3 regions of the Pseudonocardia sp. UM4_GMWB1 genome follow, and region 2 is predicted to be linked to each of the others. Evidence: predicted binding sites of a transcription regulator. Region 2 holds the regulator's gene; each other region holds the start of a gene.
The links. The regulator LexA, encoded in region 2, represses DNA repair genes until DNA is damaged. The targets are predictions, from matches to a motif close to CGAACACGTGTTCG.
Positions count from the first base shown of each region.

Region 1 (5,740 bases), 2.6 Mb from region 2:
GGGTGCGGCCGCCGTCGTCGCACGCGTGGCCCAGGCCCGGGGACGGCGTCCCGCGCTGGTCGGCGGTCACCTGGTGGGACTGCTCGGCGCGGTCGGTGCGGTCGTCGCGGTCACGACCGGCTCGCTGGCGCTGCTGCTGGTGTCGTTGCTGCTGATCGGTTCGGGGACGGCGGTCGGGCTCGCCGCGCGCTACGCCGCCACCGACCTGGCCGCGCCGGCGCGGGCCGGCCGCGCGCTCGCGCTGGTGGTGTGGGCGACGACGGTCGGTGCGGTCGCCGGGCCGAACCTGCTCGGTCCGCTGGACGCCGTGGCCGTGTCGGCCGGGCTGCCCGGTGTCGCCGGTCCGTACCTGCTCTGCGCGGTCGCGTTCGCCCTGGCGGCCCTGACCGGGTGGCTGGGTCTGCGGCCCGACCCGCTGCTGCGGGCCCGGGAGCGCGCGGGGACCCCGGCCGGCGCGCCCGGGGCCGCGGCGGTGCGGCCGTGGGCGGTGCTGCGGGCCTCGCGCCCCGCGCTGCTCGGCGCGGTCGGCATCGTGCTCGGGCACGCGGTGATGGTCGGGCTGATGTCGATGACCCCGGTGCACATGGACCACGGCGGCGCGGCGCTGTCGGTCGTCGGGCTGGTGATCAGCCTGCACATCGCGGGGATGTACGCGCTCAGCCCGTTGTTCGGGTGGCTCGCCGACCGGCTCGGTCCGGCGCGGGTGCTGGCCGGTGCCGGGGTGCTGCTGCCGCTGGCGGGGGTGGTCTGCGCCCTCGCCGCGCCGACCTCGACCGGCCTGCTGTCGGTGGGCCTGGTGCTGCTCGGTCTGGGCTGGTCGGCAGCGGTGGTGGGCGGGTCGGCGCAGCTCACGGCGTCGCTGGCGGTGGCCGACCGGCCGCGGGTGCAGGGCTCGGTGGACGTGGCGATGAACCTGGTCGGCGCCGCCGCCGGGATCGTGGCCGGGGTGCTCGTGACGGTGTCGTCCTACGCGCTGCTCGGCGCGCTGGTGGTCGTGGCGACGGTGCCGTTCCTGCTGGTGGCAGCACGCTCGGCCCGCACGGGACGCCCGGCGGCCGGCTGAGCGGGACCCTCAGCGACGGCGCTGGTGGAGCCACCAGCGCACCAGCACGACCAGCGCGGACAGCAGCGCGAGCAGCGACACGACCTGCCACGCCAGGGGCGACCCGATGCCGGTCGTCGCGAGGACCTCGTCGGCGACGTCGACCGGGACGGTCGCGAGCAGTTCGGACATATCACCCAGGCTACCGGCTCCGGGGCCGTCAACGGGCGGACACCACACGGAACGGGTGACCCGTCTACCCTCGCGGGCGTGCGACTGAGCCACTTCCGGGAACTGATGGAGGGCGAGTTCGGGCCGGTGCGGGCGGCGTCGCTGTCCCGCGACCACGTCTTCGCCGACCTCGGCGGCCGGACCGTCGAGCAGGCGATCGAGGCAGGTCTCGACCTGCGCCGGGTCTGGCGCGCGGTCTGCGCGGCCTACGAGGTCCCACCCGCACGGCGGTAGCGGCGCCCGGGCGGTCGTGGTGACCGCTCGGCTCCCGTGGGTGCCCGGTCGGCGTGTCGCGGTGTCGGATCGAACGCGTGTTCGTCTACGGTTCCGCCAGGGCTCGCGGTACCGGTCCTGCGGCGCGGTGTCGGACGAGTTGTCCACAGGCGCCGATCCGGGCCCGTAACTGTCAGGGGTACCCCATACCGTTGTGGTGTGCCTCCCCGAAAGACACCAGCAGGACCCGATCGTCGACCACCAGCGAGGAGTCAAGAGATGTCCGCTCCGGACCGCGGCAAGGCGCTCGAACTCGCCCTCGCCCAGATCGAGAAGAACCACGGCAAGGGATCGGTGATGCGCCTGGGCGACCAGACCCGCGTCCCGATCAGTGCCATCTCCACGGGCTCCATCGCGCTCGACGTCGCGCTCGGCGTCGGGGGCATCCCGCGCGGCCGCGTCGTCGAGATCTACGGCCCGGAGTCCAGCGGCAAGACGACCGTCGCGCTGCACGCCGTCGCGAGCGCGCAGGCCGCCGGAGGCGTCGCGGCGTTCATCGACGCCGAGCACGCGCTCGACCCGGAGTACGCCAAGGCGCTCGGCGTCGACACCGACGACCTGCTGGTCTCCCAGCCGGACACCGGTGAGCAGGCGCTGGAGATCGCGGACATGCTGATCCGCTCCGGCGCGCTCGACATCATCGTCATCGACTCGGTGGCCGCGCTCGTGCCGCGCGCCGAGATCGAGGGCGAGATGGGCGACAGCCATGTCGGCCTGCAGGCCCGGCTGATGAGCCAGGCGCTGCGGAAGATCACCGGTGCGCTCAGCAACTCCGGCACCACCGCGATCTTCATCAACCAGCTGCGCGAGAAGATCGGCGTGATGTTCGGGTCCCCGGAGACCACGACCGGTGGTAAGGCGCTGAAGTTCTACGCGTCGGTCCGCATGGACATCCGCCGCATCGAGACCCTGAAGGACGGCACCGACATGGTCGGCAGCCGGACCCGGGTCAAGGTCGTGAAGAACAAGGTGGCCCCGCCGTTCAAGCAGGCGGAGTTCGACGTGCTCTACGGCGTCGGCATCTCCAAGGAGGGTTCGCTGATCGACGTGGGCGTCGAGCAGGGGATCATCCGCAAGTCCGGTGCCTGGTACACCTACGAGGGCGACCAGATGGGGCAGGGCAAGGAGAACGCCCGCAAGTTCCTCAAGGAGAACCCGGACGTCGCCGCCGAGGTCGAGAAGCGCATCAAGGAGAAGCTGGGGATCGGCGCCGTCGTCGACGCAGAGGAGACCAGCCCGGTCGAGCCCCTCCCGGCCCCGGTCGACTTCTGAGCGTGACCGGCGAGCGCGACGGGTCCGGAGGCACGTCCGGACGGGACGGTGCGGAGCCGACCAGGCCCCGCACCGTCCCGCTCGACGACCTGTTCGGCGTGACCCCGTCGGTCACCGACGAGCAGGATCCGCCCGCGATCCGGACCGCCGACCCGACCGGCGGTGAGCCGGACGAGTCCGTCGCCGAGCCCTCGGGGGTCCCCGGCTGGGACACGAGCCCCCACCAGGTCTCGTTCGCCGCGCTGAGCGGTGCCGACGAGGCCCCCACGACGGCGACCGAACCGCCGGTTGCCTGGTCCACGGGACCGGCGGCGGACGGCGCGACGGACGGGGCGGCGGCCCCCGCCCCGGTCCGCAGGCTGACCCTCGACGACCCCGACCCCCACCCCGACCCGGCTTCCGGTGGGAGCGCCGACGACGGCGTCGACGATGCGGGACCCGGCTCACCCCGTGTGGTCTCCTTCGAGGAGCTGTCCGGACGGGGCGCCCGCCGCAGCGGACCCCGTCGCGACCGCGCGACCCCGCGTCGGCGTCCGGCCGCCGCGGCAGGCGCGACCGACCGGGACGCCACGGCCGCCGTGCCCGAGGGCACCGGGCCGGACCCGGTCGAGGAGAGCACCACCCCCCGTGGCCGGCGCCGCGGAGAGGGCCGTGGCCGGGGGAGACGTCGGGGTGAGGACGTCACCCCACGCGTCGAGACACCGCAGGAGCAGGAGACCCGCGCCCGCGACATCTGCCTGCGCCTGCTCACCGACCGCGCCCGCACGGTCAAGGAGCTCGGCGACGCGCTGCGTCGCAAGGAGGTCCCCGACGAGGTCGCGCACCGCGTCCTCGACCGGTTCGACGAGGTCGGACTCGTCGACGACCAGGCCTTCGCCGAACAGTGGGTCCGGTCCCGCCACCGCCACCGCGGCCTCGGCAAGCGGGCGATCGCGATGGAGCTGCACCGCAAGGGCGTCGACCGCGAGATCGCCGACGAGGCGCTCACCGGCATCGACGACGACTCCGAACGCGACCGGGCCCGCGAGCTCGTCGTACGGCGGCTGCGGAGCCTGCCCGTCGGGAGCCGCGAGGAGCGGCAGTCCAGCGCCCGCAAGCTGGTCGGCATGCTCGCGCGCAAGGGTTACGGGCCCGGGGTCGCCTACGGGGTGGTCAAGGAGGAGATCGCCGCCGCCGGTGCGGAGGCCGACGAGCTGGGCGAGGCCCCGCCCGAGGACTGACCGTCCCGGGACGGGGCCCCCGCCCGGTCACGACCGCACCACGCGCCCTCCCGGGCAGCGGGGCGACCGCCGCGACCCCCGCGCCCGCCGCGACCGGCGGCGTCGTCGCCGGGTCGGACAGCGCACCCGGAGCCCGCGGGATCCCGCCGGCCGGGGTACCGCCCTCGGACGGCGCGTCCACGGCGCACTGGAGCTGCTCCAGGCCGGTGACCAGCCAGTTCAGCCCGTGGTCGCGGGCCCGCTCGGCGGTCGCCTCGACCGGCCCGGTACCGGGGGCGCAGCCGACGTCACGGCGCCCACCCCGGCGCCCGCGCCGCCGAGCAGCACCACGAGCACCCCGGCACGGCACCCGCCCGACGCCTGCGGCGGCGACGCCGCGACGGCTCCGGTGCGATCTCGACGGTGGTCTCGACCGCGCTCATCGCCGCACCGCCGGACCCGGGGTGGACCGGTCCCGCCCGCGGGTCGCCCCACCGCCGTCGTCCCCGGGGTCGGGGCCCCCGGCGGGACCAGCGTCTCCAGCGCCATGCACCGTCTCCTGCGTCATTGCGGCACGATCCGCCACCGCGGGTGCCCCTTCCGGTCGTTGCGCAGAGCAAGCCCAGAGGACGCTGAGCGATCACCGAGAGTCCACATTCGAGCCGCACGGCGGAGATCCGGTTCTGCGTGCCGATCAGGGGTGCGTAACCGGTGACTGCGTGCATAGGATGCCCGCTGATCCGCAGTTCGTGATCGGCGAACGGCGCGGGGAGTCGATCCCGGGAGGGTGTTCGTGAGGATCCGAGGACGAGTGGCCGGCGCCGCGCTGGCGGTGACGGCGCTGTTCGCGCCGGCGGGCTGCGGCGGGGGAGCCGGGGGCGGCGGGACCGCCGCGCAGCCGGGCGGCGAGGCGCAGGGCGGCACGCTGACGGTGTTCGCCGCGGCGTCGCTGACCGGTACGTTCGGTGACCTGGAGAAGAAGTTCGAGGCCGCCAACCCGGGCACGGACGTGGTGTTCAACTTCGCCGGGTCCTCGGCCCTGGCCCAGCAGATCAACCAGGGCGCCCCGGCCGACGTGTTCGCCTCGGCCGACCAGAACAACATGACCAAGGTGACCGACGCGGGCAACGCCCAGGGGCAGCCCGAGGTCTTCGCCACCAACACCCTGCAGATCGCGGTCGCGCCGCAGAACCCGAAGCAGATCGCGTCGCTGCAGGACCTGAGCAGGCCCGGCCTGCGGACCGTGGTCTGCGCCCCGCAGGTGCCGTGCGGCTCGGCGACGGAGAAGGTGGAGAAGGCCGCCGGCGTGGACATCACGCCCGTCTCCGAGGAGCAGGACGTCAAGTCGGTGCTGCAGAAGGTCACCACCGGCAACGCCGACGCCGGGGTCGTCTACCGGACCGACGTCGCCGCGTCGACGGGGCAGGCGCAGGGCGTCGACATCCCGCAGGCGTCGGAGGCGGTCAACCAGTACCCGATCGTCGTCCTGAAGAACACGAAGAACGCCGAGCCGGCGCAGAAGTGGGTGCAGTTCGTGAACGGCGACGAGGGCCGTCAGGTCCTCGGGGCGGCCGGGTTCGGCGCCCCCTGACCCCGGTTCAGGGCACGGGGACCGACACCCGTCCCACGAGCCACGGATAGGAGTCCGACAGGGCCTGGGAGAACAGGTCGAAGTCGTGCCCGCCCCCGGGCACGATCACCAGCCGGTTCTCGACACCGGCCC
Region 1 is NZ_QJPN01000001.1:4,700,818-4,706,557, reverse strand. Features, by position in the region: gene DMP15_RS21960 (MFS transporter) at 1-1,063, shown strand, start outside; gene DMP15_RS21955 (hypothetical protein) at 1,073-1,234, opposite strand; gene DMP15_RS21950 (DUF3046 domain-containing protein) at 1,313-1,507, shown strand; gene recA (recombinase RecA) at 1,766-2,818, shown strand; gene DMP15_RS21940 (regulatory protein RecX) at 2,821-4,038, shown strand; gene modA (molybdate ABC transporter substrate-binding protein) at 4,811-5,608, shown strand; gene DMP15_RS21930 (alpha/beta hydrolase) at 5,616-5,740, opposite strand, start outside.
Region 1: a site for LexA is predicted at 1,578-1,591, ahead of recA (recombinase RecA). Genes of this name have one in related genera too.

Region 2 (5,740 bases):
GCGGGAACTCGACGCCGCGCTGCTCGAAGTTGACGGTGCCGTCGCGCCAGTTCGTCATGACGACGTCGCGGCGCTCCCACTCCACCTCCTCGTAGGGGTGGACCCCTTCGGTGGTGAAGACACGCTGCACGGTCAGGCCGGGCGCGCGCTTGGCACCGGTCTTCCCGCGGCCACGCGACGGCTTGGCCGCCGCGCTGTCACCGGTGTCTGTCGTCGGGCCCCCGACGGTCTCGGTCATGAACTGCCTCCGCACATCCGACGCTTCTCCGCCCGCACGCTGGGGTGCGCGGACGGCTCTCTTCCCGGTACGACCGGCGACGACGACGCGCCGCTCAGCCGCCCGGGTGGTGACCGGCCTCGTCGTCGGCTGCTTCCCCGGCAGCCGCCGAACGCAGGTCGGCGATCTCCTTCTCGAAGTCCTCGATGGAGGAGAAGGACCGATAGACACTCGCGAACCGCAGGTACGCGACCTCGTCGAGCTCACGCAGCGGCCCGAGGATCGCCAGCCCGACCTCGTGGCTGGGAAGCTCCGCCGCCCCGCGCGCCCGCACCGTCTCCTCGACCCGGTGAGCGAGCTGTTGCAGGTCGTCCTCGTCGACCGGCCGGCCCTGGCACGCCCGCCGAACCCCGCCGACGACCTTCTGCCGGCTGAAGGGCTCGGTCACCCCGCTGCGCTTGACGACGGCGAGCACGGCCTCCTCGACCGTGGTGAACCGTCGTCCGCACGAGGTGCAGGACCGGCGCCGGCGGGTACAGGTCCCGTCGTCGGCGGTCCGGGAGTCGATCACGCGGGAGTCCGGGTGTCGGCAGAACGGGCAGCGCATGGACGCTCACACCCCTCTTCCGTGACGTTCCGGAAACTCTCCGCAGCAATCTGTCCCCCCAAGCTGTGGCGGAACGACACCAATGTAACCCCTACATCTAGGGGTACGCCATCCCGGGCCCGGTGCCACGCCGAGCTTCGCCCGATCGGGATCCGAGCCTCGCACACCACGTTCCGCGACCGGTCCGTCGCCGACGATCATGCAGCGGGGCATCGGCGCTGGTGGCGCGGAGAAACGTCGCGGGCAGCGCCGCCCGTCGCGCCGGAGGGACCGCGACCGGCGGCCACCCGATGCGGGGACACGCCCTGCGGACGCGCCCGGCGGCACGTCGCCGACTCCCCCGGCGACATCCCGGCGACCACGTCCGACACCCGCGCACCACCCCCGTGCACGCCGTCACCCGATGCGCCGCCGACACCGCGTCCGGCGCTCCGCACCGTCACCACCTCGGGCCGCCCGCAGCGCACAACCGTGCGCACCACGGGGTGCGGCGTCGCGCTGCGCGGCGCCGGCCGACGTCAGCGCACGGCGCCGATCGACGGCACGGCCGCCGCGGGGGCGTTCCAGCCCGCCGCCGCGTCGCCCAGCAGCCCGAGCGCCACCACCGCGGTCGTCGCGCACAGCAGGGCCGCGACCCCGGCGAGGAACCGCTCCAGGCGCCCGCCGGCGCGGCTGCGGGCCGGGCGCGGCCGCGCCGGGACCAGGCAGCGCCGGGACGGCGGACGGACGGTACGCGGTGCCGGCACGGCCACCGACCGGGGACGGGGCGGCGCCACGGCCGGCGCGGGCCGCGTCAGGGTCGATGCGGGCCGCGTCAGGGTCGCCGTCGCACTCGGGGCCGGGTCCGCGGTGGTGCAGCGGGGCGTCCGGACCGCGAGATTCGGACCGCCGGCGGGACCGGACACCGGGACACCGGCCCCTCGGGCACCGGACGCCGGAGCGCGCCGGGAACGGGCGGCGGGATGACGGGCCACCGACTCGGCCAGTGCGCGCTCGTGCGCCCCGTGGGCCGCCCACCGGTGGGCCGCGCGCGCGGCGGCCGACGGGCCGGCACCGGCCACACCGGCGAGACCGTCGGCGGCCCGCACCCGCTCCCGGGCGGCGCGCCGGGCGCGCGAGGTGGGGGTGCCGGGCGCCGGGGCGCCGGTCAGGCAGCCGACCGCGCCGTGGTCGCGGATCCGCTCGTCGAGCTCTCGCATGGTTCCTCCTGCCGTCGGACCGCCCGTCCCCCGGGCGGGTCTCGTCTCCCCCGCTCCCGACCGGCCCTTCCCCGAGCCCGGTCGAACGGGCGTACGAGCGGTGTAGCACCCGACACCGACAACGACCGCGTTCCCGCAGGCCCTCCCCCGTGCCGGGGACGTTCTCAGCGTGGTGCGGCGGCCGCGGGCGGCCCGGCCGGGCCGTGGGTGGCGACCGCGACGTCGGCGAGCACCCCGAGCGCGACGACCGCGGCCGCCGAGGCGAGCAGGACACCCGATGCGCCCACCGCACGGCGCACGACGCCCGGCGCCCGGCCGGGCCGCACTCCGTCGGTCGTGGTGCGCACCGCGACCCGCCCGATGACCGTCACGTCCCCGATGACCGCCGAACCCACGATCGCCACCCCCGCTGCCGTTCCCGCTGCCGGTCGCCCCCGCGCGGCCGGACGGCGACGCGGACCGCGTCCGATCGAACCCGCGTTCGATCGAACGCCTGTGCGATGTTGTACCACCGCGGCCCGACGGAATCCACGACACGCCCCGGGCGACTTCGAACGCATGTTTGGCGAACGGGATCGTGGCGGCTAGGGTCGTCGCCGTAAGTACCCCGAGGAGGCGAATGCGATGGCAGCGGACGACACCGGACACGGTGGTCCCGGCGTGACCGGCACCGCCGCGGACCGGGGATCCGCGAAGGTCCGGGAGTTCCCCGACCCCGCGGCCGACACCCGCGGCCTGACCCCGCGGCAGAAGAAGGTCCTGGCCGTCATCCGGGACTGGGTGGACCGGTACGGCTACCCGCCCAGCGTCCGCGAGATCGGTGACGCGGTGGGCCTCACGTCCACCTCGTCGGTGCACCACCAGCTCCGCACCCTGGAGCGCAAGGGCTTCCTCCGGCGCGACCCGAACCGCACCCGCGCGGTCGACGTCCGCAGCCCGGAGCAGATCGCCGGTACCGACGGGGCGGACTCCGACACCGACACCGCCGATCTGCGTTCCGCGCGGCCGGCGCCGGCGTTCGTGCCGCTCATCGGCGACATCGCCGCCGGTGGCCCGATCCTGGCCGAGCAGGCCGTGCAGGACGTGTTCCCGCTGCCGCGCGAGATCGTCGGCGAGGGCACGCTGTTCCTGCTCAACGTCAAGGGCGACTCGATGGTCGACGCCGCGATCACCGACGGCGACTGGGTCGTCGTGCGCCAGCAGCCGGTGGCCGAGCAGGGCGAGGTCGTGGCCGCGATGATCGACGGTGAGGCGACCGTGAAGACGTTCCGCCGCAAGGACGGGCACATCTGGCTGATGCCCGCGAACGACGCCTACGACCCGATCCCGGGTGACGACGCGTCGATCCTGGGCCGCGTCGTGGCGGTCCTGCGCCGCCTCTGACCGCCTCGGACGGCGCCCCGGGCCCCGCGATCAGCGGGACCGGCGGCGCCGTCCGTGCAGGGACATCGCGACGGCGCCGGCGATCAGCAGCGCCCCGAGCGCCGCGGCCCCGCCCGCGGCAGGCAGCCACGACGGGTACGTGCGGTACTCCGGCACCTCGGCGGGCTGAGGGACGACCGGTGCCTGCGGAACGGTCGCCGCGGTCACCGCGCCCGGGACGACCGTGATCGCCGCCGCGGTCAGGCTCCGCGCCTCGCTCCCGGAGTGCAGCGCGCCCCGGCCGTCCGGGGCGACCGCCTCGCCCTGGGCCTCTCCCGGCAACGGCACCGGAAGCGGTGCCCCGTCCAGGGCCGCGACCAGCGCGTCGGCCGTCGCCGGTCCGCCGGCGGGCAGCGGGAACACCCAGGCGTCGGTGTAGGTCCGCAGCACGGCGGCGCGCCCGCCGTCGGCCCCGGCCGGCGAGACCCCGCCGCCGGTGACCGTGCGCGCCCCGGCGGCCCCGAGCGGCCCGCCGCCGGTGCCGGACCAGGGCAGCACGACCTGTGCCACCCGGCGCAGCTCCACCGGGTCCCCGCCGTCGTGCAGCGGCGCGGCGGCCCGGTAGACCCCGGCGGCCCCGGTGGTCTTGTCGACCAGCAAGGGCACGCCGTCGTCGCCGACCAGCAGTGCCTCGACGTCGCGCGGACCGTCGGGGTAGACGAGGTCGTGCACCCGTGGCGGCCCGGCCGGGGGCAGCACGACGAGCCGGACCGAGCCGCGCCGCGCCCCGTTGTCGCCGGTGTCGGCGAGCCACAGCTCCCCGCCCGGTCCGAGGCCGAGGTCCTCGACGTCGGTGACCGGGACGTCGGCCTGCCGGGTCCCGGTGACCGCACAGCCGACGGGGTCCAGGGTGAACGCCCGCGCGGTCCCGCCGCCGTCGACGATGGTGTGGTAACGCTGCGGGGCGGCGCCGGGCGGGCCCTCGGCGACCAGCCCGGACAGCTCCGCCAGCCGCGGGTCGCCGATCGAGCAGGCCGGGATCGCCCCGGGCGGCGACGCGGCCGCACCCGTGAGCGCACCGGTCAGGCAGAGGACCGTGGCCAGGCGGCGGGCCACGATCCCGGGGCCCGGCCGCCCGGCCGGTGGGACGCTCAGTGGCCCGCCGCCGTCGCCGGCAGGTCGGTGCCGGCCCCCGTCGGCAGGGCCGAGCCCGCCACCGCGAACGGCAGCACCGCGGTGCCCAGTTCGGGCTTCACCCGCGCCCGGATCCGGGTGCCGTCGGCGGTGTGTTCCTCGGCGAGGATCTCGCCGTCGTCGTGCAGCCGCGCGACCAGCGCACCCTCGGTGTAGGGCAGCAGGAGGTCGACCTCGTACTCCGGGCGCGGCAGTCGCTCGGCGATGCGCTCCCGGAGCCGGCGGATCCCGTCACCGCTGTGCGCGGAGACGAACACCGCGTCCGGCTGGGCGTGCCGCAGCCGGGCCAGCGCGAGGTCACCGGCCGCATCGGTCTTGTTGATCACGAGCAGCTCGGGCGGCATCGTGTCGCCCGCAGCCTCACCGACCTCGACGAGCACCTGGCGGACCGCGGCGATCTGGTCGTCGGGCAGCGGGTCGGACCCGTCGACGACGTGCACCAGCAGGTCGGCCCGGGCGGCCTCCTCCAGCGTGGAGCGGAACGCCTCGACGAGCTGGTGCGGCAGGTGCCGCACGAACCCGACGGTGTCGGTGAGGGTGTACTCGTGCCCGTCGGGCGTCTGCGCCTTGCGGGTGGTCGGGTCCAGCGTCGCGAACAGCGCGTCCTGCACCAGCACGCCGGCGTCGGTGAGCTGGTTGAGCAGGCTCGACTTGCCCGCGTTGGTGTAGCCGACGATCGCGACCGACGGGATCTCGTTGCGGCGACGGCTGCCGCGCTGGGTCTCGCGGACCTGGCGCATCGCACCGATCTCGCGGCGCAGCTTCGACATGCGCGCGCGGATCCGGCGCCGGTCCAGCTCGATCTTCGTCTCACCGGGGCCACGGCCACCGATACCGACACCGCCCGCGGCGCGGCCACCGACCTGCCGGGACAGCGCCTCACCCCAGCCGCGCAGCCGCGGCAGCAGGTAGGACAGCTGCGCGAGCTCGACCTGGGCCTTGCCGTCCCGCGAACGGGCGTGCTGGGCGAAGATGTCGAGGATCAGCGCGGTCCGGTCGATGACCTTGACCTTGAGCCGCTCCTCCAGCTGGCGGAGCTGACCGGGTGACAGCTCGCCGTCGCAGATCACGGTGTCGGCGCCGGTGGCGCGGACGGTTCCGAGCAGCTCCTCGACCTTGCCGGAGCCGATGAACGTGGCCGGGTCCGGGCTGGAGCGGCGC
Region 2 is NZ_QJPN01000001.1:2,113,644-2,119,383, reverse strand. Features, by position in the region: gene DMP15_RS10330 (vitamin B12-dependent ribonucleotide reductase) at 1-238, opposite strand, end outside; gene nrdR (transcriptional regulator NrdR) at 333-824, opposite strand; gene DMP15_RS10320 (hypothetical protein) at 1,343-2,023, opposite strand; gene DMP15_RS10315 (hypothetical protein) at 2,188-2,418, opposite strand; gene lexA (transcriptional repressor LexA) at 2,648-3,406, shown strand; gene DMP15_RS10305 (hypothetical protein) at 3,437-4,501, opposite strand; gene hflX (GTPase HflX) at 4,537-5,740, opposite strand, start outside.

Region 3 (5,740 bases), 350 kb from region 2:
GGATCATCGCCAGCGCCAAGGTGCCCAAGCGCTGGCTCGGCCTGCTCAGCTTCGCGGCCCGGTTCGTCGCCGAGCCGGTGGCCGGGGAGCCGCTGCCTCCGGTCGAGATCACCTTTCCGGACGGCTCGGTCCTGCGCAGCGACGACGAGGGACTGGACGCCGCGCTGTCCGCCGCGCTCGGCCGGGACGTGTCGCTGATCTCGGTGCCGCCGGAGGGCAGCTACTTCGAGGAACTGTGGCCCGACATCGAGGGCCTCACCCCGCAGCAGCTCGCGCCGCGCACGCTCATCGAGGACACGACGACCCGGCACGAGGACTCCGGCGAGATCATCAGCCGGTTCGACATCTCCGCGTTCGGGGCGCCGGGCACGTTCTTCGACCTGTCGTCGCTGCACGTGCTCACCGAGTCGACCCTGGACCGGCTCCGGGAGCTGAACCCGGACGCGACCTTCGACCCGCTCCGCTACCGCCCCAACATCGTGCTGCGCGACGAGGGGACGGGCTTCGTCGAGAACGACTGGCCCGGCAGCACCAGCGCCCTGGGCGACGACGCCCGGATCACGTTCTCCTTCGCCACCATGCGCTGCGTCATGACCACGCTCCCCCAGGGCGACCTGCCCGACGACCCGGACACCCTGCGGACGATCGCGAAGAACAACCGCATCGAGATCCCGCAGGTCGGCGGGGTCTGGGCGTGCGCCGGGGTCTACGCCGAGGTAGCCGCAGGCGGGGAGATCGCCGTCGGGGACCCGCACACCGCCCCCGCCCCCGCCTGACCCACGCCGCGCCCGCCCGGCCGACGGTGCGCCGCGACGGCGGCGGTCGCCGAGATGCAGCTCAGCGGGGTACGGGGCACCCTCGGGCCCCGCTGAGCTGCATCTCGACACCGCGGGACGGCGCCCCCTGCCCCGGGGACGTCACCGGGATGCGGTCCGGGGTGGCCGGTCGGCCTCTCGGATACCCCTGAGCTGCACCTCGGCGCACAAACGACGGGTCCCGCCCTGTCGGGTGGTGTTCGCACAGCGAACGCTTGTGCGTCTGTCGTACGCCGCGTACCGTCGTCGGCGACGGAGGTGCGTGATGGACAAGGTGGTGGCATCCGCCGCGGACGCGGTCGCCGACATCGGCGACGGGGCGTCGCTCGCGGTCGGCGGGTTCGGCATGTCCGGGGTTCCGACAGTGCTGATCGCGGCACTGCTGGAGCAGGGCGCGACGGACCTGGAGACGATCTCGAACAACCTGGGCGTCGACGGCTTCGGCCTCGGCACCCTGCTCGCCGCCGGGCGCATCCGGCGCACGATCGGCTCCTACGTCGGCAACAACAAGGAGTTCGCCCGCCAGTACCTGGCCGGTGAGCTGGAGCTGGAGCTGACCCCGCAGGGCACGCTCGCCGAGCGGCTGCGGGCCGGCGGCGCGGGCATCCCGGCGTTCTACACCCCGGCCGGGGTCGGGACGCTGGTCGCCGAGGGCGGGCTGCCCTGGCGCTACGCGTCCGACGGCTCGGTCGCCGTCGAGTCCCCGGCGAAGGAGACCCGCGAGTTCGACGGCGTGACCTACGTCCTCGAGCGCGCCCTCACCCCGGACTTCGCGCTCGTCCACGCCTGGAAGGGCGACCGGCACGGCAACCTGGTGTTCCGGCGCGCGGCGCGCAACTTCAACCCGGACTGCGCCGCGGCCGGGCGGACCACGATCGCCCAGGTCGAACACCTGGTCGACCCCGGGGAGATCGACCCCGACGCGGTGCACACCCCCGGTATCCACGTGCACCGCGTGCTGCACGTCCCCGGCGTCGAGAAGCCGGTCGAGTTCAGGACGGTGCGTTGACCATGGCCCTCAACCGTGACGAGATGGCCGCCCGGGTCGCGGCCGAGCTGCCCGACGGCGCGTACGTCAACCTCGGCATCGGCATGCCGACCCTGGTGCCCGGACACATCCCCGAGGGCCGGACGGTCGTCCTGCACTCGGAGAACGGGATCCTCGGCGTCGGCCCCTACCCCACCGACGACGAGGTCGACGCCGACCTCATCAACGCCGGCAAGGAGACCGTCACCGTCGCCGACGGCGCCGCCTTCTTCGGCTCCGCGGAGAGCTTCGGCCAGATCCGGGCCGGGAAGCTCGACGTCGCCGTCCTGGGCGGGATGGAGGTCGCCGCGAACGGCGACCTCGCGAACTGGGCGATCCCCGGCAAGATGATCAAGGGGATGGGCGGGGCGATGGACCTCGTCCACGGCGCGCGCTCGGTGATCGTGATGATGGACCACGTCTCCAAGGACGGGTCCCCCAAGATCGTCGAGCGGTGCTCGCTGCCGATCACCGGCCTGGGCTGCGTCACGAAGATCGTCACCGACCTGGCGGTGATCGACGTGACGCCGGACGGGCTCGAGCTGGTCGAGACCGCGCCCGGCGTCAGCGCCGACGAGGTGCGGGAGAAGACCGGCGCCCCGCTGCGCTGACACCGCCACGCCGCACCGACGGCTGCCCCGCCGGTCCGACATCGCCCGCCGGGCGCACCCCCCTCGGTCGCGCCCGGCGGCGGCGCCCTCAGGCGGGCTCGCCCGGCGTGACCGGCAGCCGGGACAGGCCCCGGACCAGCGTCGACTCGCGGTACACGAGCTCGGACGGCTCGACGGCCAGCGCCAGGTCCGGCCGCTGGGCGATGAGCTTGCCGATCGCCACCCGGCCCTCGGTGCGCGCGAGCTGCGCGCCCAGGCAGAAGTGGATGCCGTGGCCGAAGAACACCCCCGACGACGAGTCCCGGGTGATGTCGAGCCGCTCCGGGTCCTCCAGCCACTCCGGGTCCCGGTTCGCCGCGGCGAGGCCGAGCATGACGGTCGACCCGGCCGGGATGGTCACCCCGGAGTACTCGACGTCCTCGCTGGCGAACCGCATCGGGGCATTGGAGACCGGGGACTCGAAGCGCAGGAACTCCTCCACCGCCGAGGTGATCAACGACGGGTCGGCCTGCAGCCGGGCGCGCTGCTCGGGGTGGGTCAGCAGGGCGAGCACGCCGTTGCCGATCAGGTTGACCGTGGTCTCGTGCCCGGCGATGAGCAGCAGCGTCGCCATGGCGACGAGCTCCTCGGCCGACAGGCGGTCGCCGTCGGCGTCGCTGACGGCGAGCAGGCCGGACAGCAGGGCGTCGTCGGGCTCGGTGCGCTTGCGCTCGATCAGCTCGGCGAGGTAGCCGTTCAGGCTGCCCATCGCGGCGAACTTCTCCTCCTGCGGGGAGTCGTCGACCATCACCGACGACCACGCCGAGAACATGTCGCGGTCCTCGGCGGGAACCCCCAGCAGCTCGCAGATGACCAGAACCGGGACGAGGAACGCGTACTGGCGCATGAGGTCGACGGGACCCTCGGCGGGCAGCGCGTCGAGCAGCTCCTGGGTGATCTCCTCGACCCGGGGCTGCAGGTCGTTCATCCGCCGCACGGTGAACGAGCGGCCGACCAGCTTGCGCAGCCGGGTGTGGTCCGGCGGGTCCATCAGGATCATCATCGGGATCGGCGCGGCCGGCTGGCCCTCGCGCTGGTCGGCGGGGAGCGTCCAGCGCCAGTCCTTGCTCAGCCGCGGGTCGACGAACGCCGCACGGACGTCGGCGTAGCGGCTGATCAGCCACGCCTTCCCGTCCGGCAGTGCGAGCTCGCGCACCGGCTCCTCGGTGCGCAGGGCCGCGTAGGCGGGGTGCGGGTCGGTCCAGAAGTCGCCCGAGAACAGGTCGTGCGTCTCGGTGCCGGTGGTGGTCAGCGCCATGGGGACCATGGTGCCAGCCATGGGTAAGCGACCGCTTACGTCAGTCGTGTGACCGAGCACACAGCGGGGTCGAGCTCGACGTCGGCCGGGGCCGGGTGGCCCAGGACGACCGACGCGGCCAGCGCCGCCAGTGCCGGGGCGGACTCGATGCCCGACCCGCCCTGCCCCGCGACAAAGAAGAACCCCGGGTGCTCCGGGCGCGCGCCCAGCACCGGGGCGCGGTCGGGGGCGAAGGTCCGCAGCCCCGCCCACGCGGTCCGGACCGACCGCAGCCCGAGCGTGGTCGCCGAGCCCACCCGGTCCAGGGCGAGGGCGACGTCGAGCTCGTCGGGCCGCGCGTCGCCCGGCTCGGCCGGGGTCTCGTCGGCCGGGGAGACCAGCACGACGTCCGCCTCGGCCTTCAGGTACCAGCGCTCGGCGGCGTCGGCGATCATCGGCAGGACGGCACCGTCGACGGTGAGCACCGACGGGTCGCCGACCGGGCAGGCGGCGATCGTGCGCCGGTACGGGGTCAGCCCGGCGCCGGGTACGCCGGCCAGCGCCGCCACCGCGTCGGCCCAGGCCCCGGCCGCGTCGACGACCACTCCCGCCCGCACCCGGTGCCCGCCGGTCGTCGTCGCGCTCCAGCCGGAGCCGTCCCGGTCCAGCGCGGCCACCCGGGCGCCGCGCAGCACGGTGCCACCGCGGGCGCGCAGCCCGCGCCGGTAGCCGTCGTGCAGGGCCGCGGTGTCGACGTCGCAGGCACCGGCGGTCCACGCGGCCGCACGCGGGGCGCGGCGCAGCACCGGCGCGCGGCGCCACGCCTGCGCGGGGTCCAGGGCGACCGGGGCGCCGGGCTCGCCGTGCTGCTCGCGCAGCGTCGTGGCGAGGCGGTCGGCGGCCTGCTCGTCGTCCGCGAGGTGCAGGACCGGGCGCGGGGACAGCAACGGCGGCGTGCCGAGCTGCTCGGGCAGCGCAGCGAACCGCGGCCCGGAGGCGTCGATCAGCGCGCGGAACGGGCCGGAGCCGTGACCGGGGATGTAGGTGGCGGCCGAGCGGGCGGTGGAGTGGACCGGCAGGTCCTGCTCGGCCTCGGTCAGCACGACGCGGGCGTGCGCGGCCAGCTCCCACGCGACCGACACCCCGGCGATGCCGCCGCCGACCACCAGCACGTCCGCCGTCTCCATGCCCGCGACGATAGGTCGGCGGTCCCGGGGAAAACCGGTGGCCCCGGCCGGGCGGTCGTCGTAGCGTCGCCGCCATGCTGATCCGGTTCCTCTGAGCGGCCCGCGGAGTCGACCTCCGCGCCCTCCGCCGCCGGCCCGTGACGTCCACCGGGCCCGGAACCGTCGCCGCCCTCGTGCGGCCCTTCCGGCGTCCCCGCGTGTGTCACCAGCCCTCCGCACCCGGTCCGAGTCCGATCCGATGCTCCGAGGAGGTCGTATGCCCACGACCCGCCACACCCCTGTCCCCACCGCCGACACCGATCCCGCCGGGGCGCCCACCCCCGCCAACCGCGCCGAGCGTCGCGCGGCGAGGCGCGGCCGGTCCGGCGCGCCGGACGGCCCGCCGGCACCGCGCACGGCAGGGCCGGCCCCGCAGGCCCGCCCGGCCCACGTCCGCACGGACTTCGCCGCCCGCCGCAGCGGCTGAGAGCACGGGCACGATCACGGATCGGGCACCGGGGACGTCGGCGGGCGACCCTCCGCGTGCCCGATCCGTGATCACTCCCGGCGGTGCGGCCCGGCGCGGGGGCGTCGTGGAAGGCTGGACGCCGTGACCGTCACCGTCTGGTGGGCCGCCCCGGCCGATCCCGGCGACCGCGCCGACCTCGTCGCACTGCTGGACGCCCATGAACGTGAGCGGCTCCTCGCACTGCGCAGGCACGAGGACCGCGCCCGCTACCTCGCCGCGCACGCCCTGGCCCGGCTCGTGCTCGCCGAGCGGCTCGACACCGACCCCGCCGCGCTCGTCCTGGACCGGACCTGTCGCTGCGGAGAGCCGCACGGCA
Region 3 is NZ_QJPN01000001.1:2,460,388-2,466,127, reverse strand. Features, by position in the region: gene DMP15_RS11995 (MOSC domain-containing protein) at 1-776, shown strand, start outside; gene DMP15_RS11990 (CoA transferase subunit A) at 1,081-1,824, shown strand; gene DMP15_RS11985 (3-oxoacid CoA-transferase subunit B) at 1,827-2,453, shown strand; gene DMP15_RS11980 (cytochrome P450 family protein) at 2,542-3,750, opposite strand; gene DMP15_RS11975 (FAD-dependent oxidoreductase) at 3,786-4,916, opposite strand; gene DMP15_RS11970 (hypothetical protein) at 5,173-5,382, shown strand; gene DMP15_RS11965 (4'-phosphopantetheinyl transferase family protein) at 5,506-5,740, shown strand, end outside.
Region 3: a site for LexA is predicted at 1,024-1,037, ahead of DMP15_RS11990 (CoA transferase subunit A). Genes of this name have one in related genera too.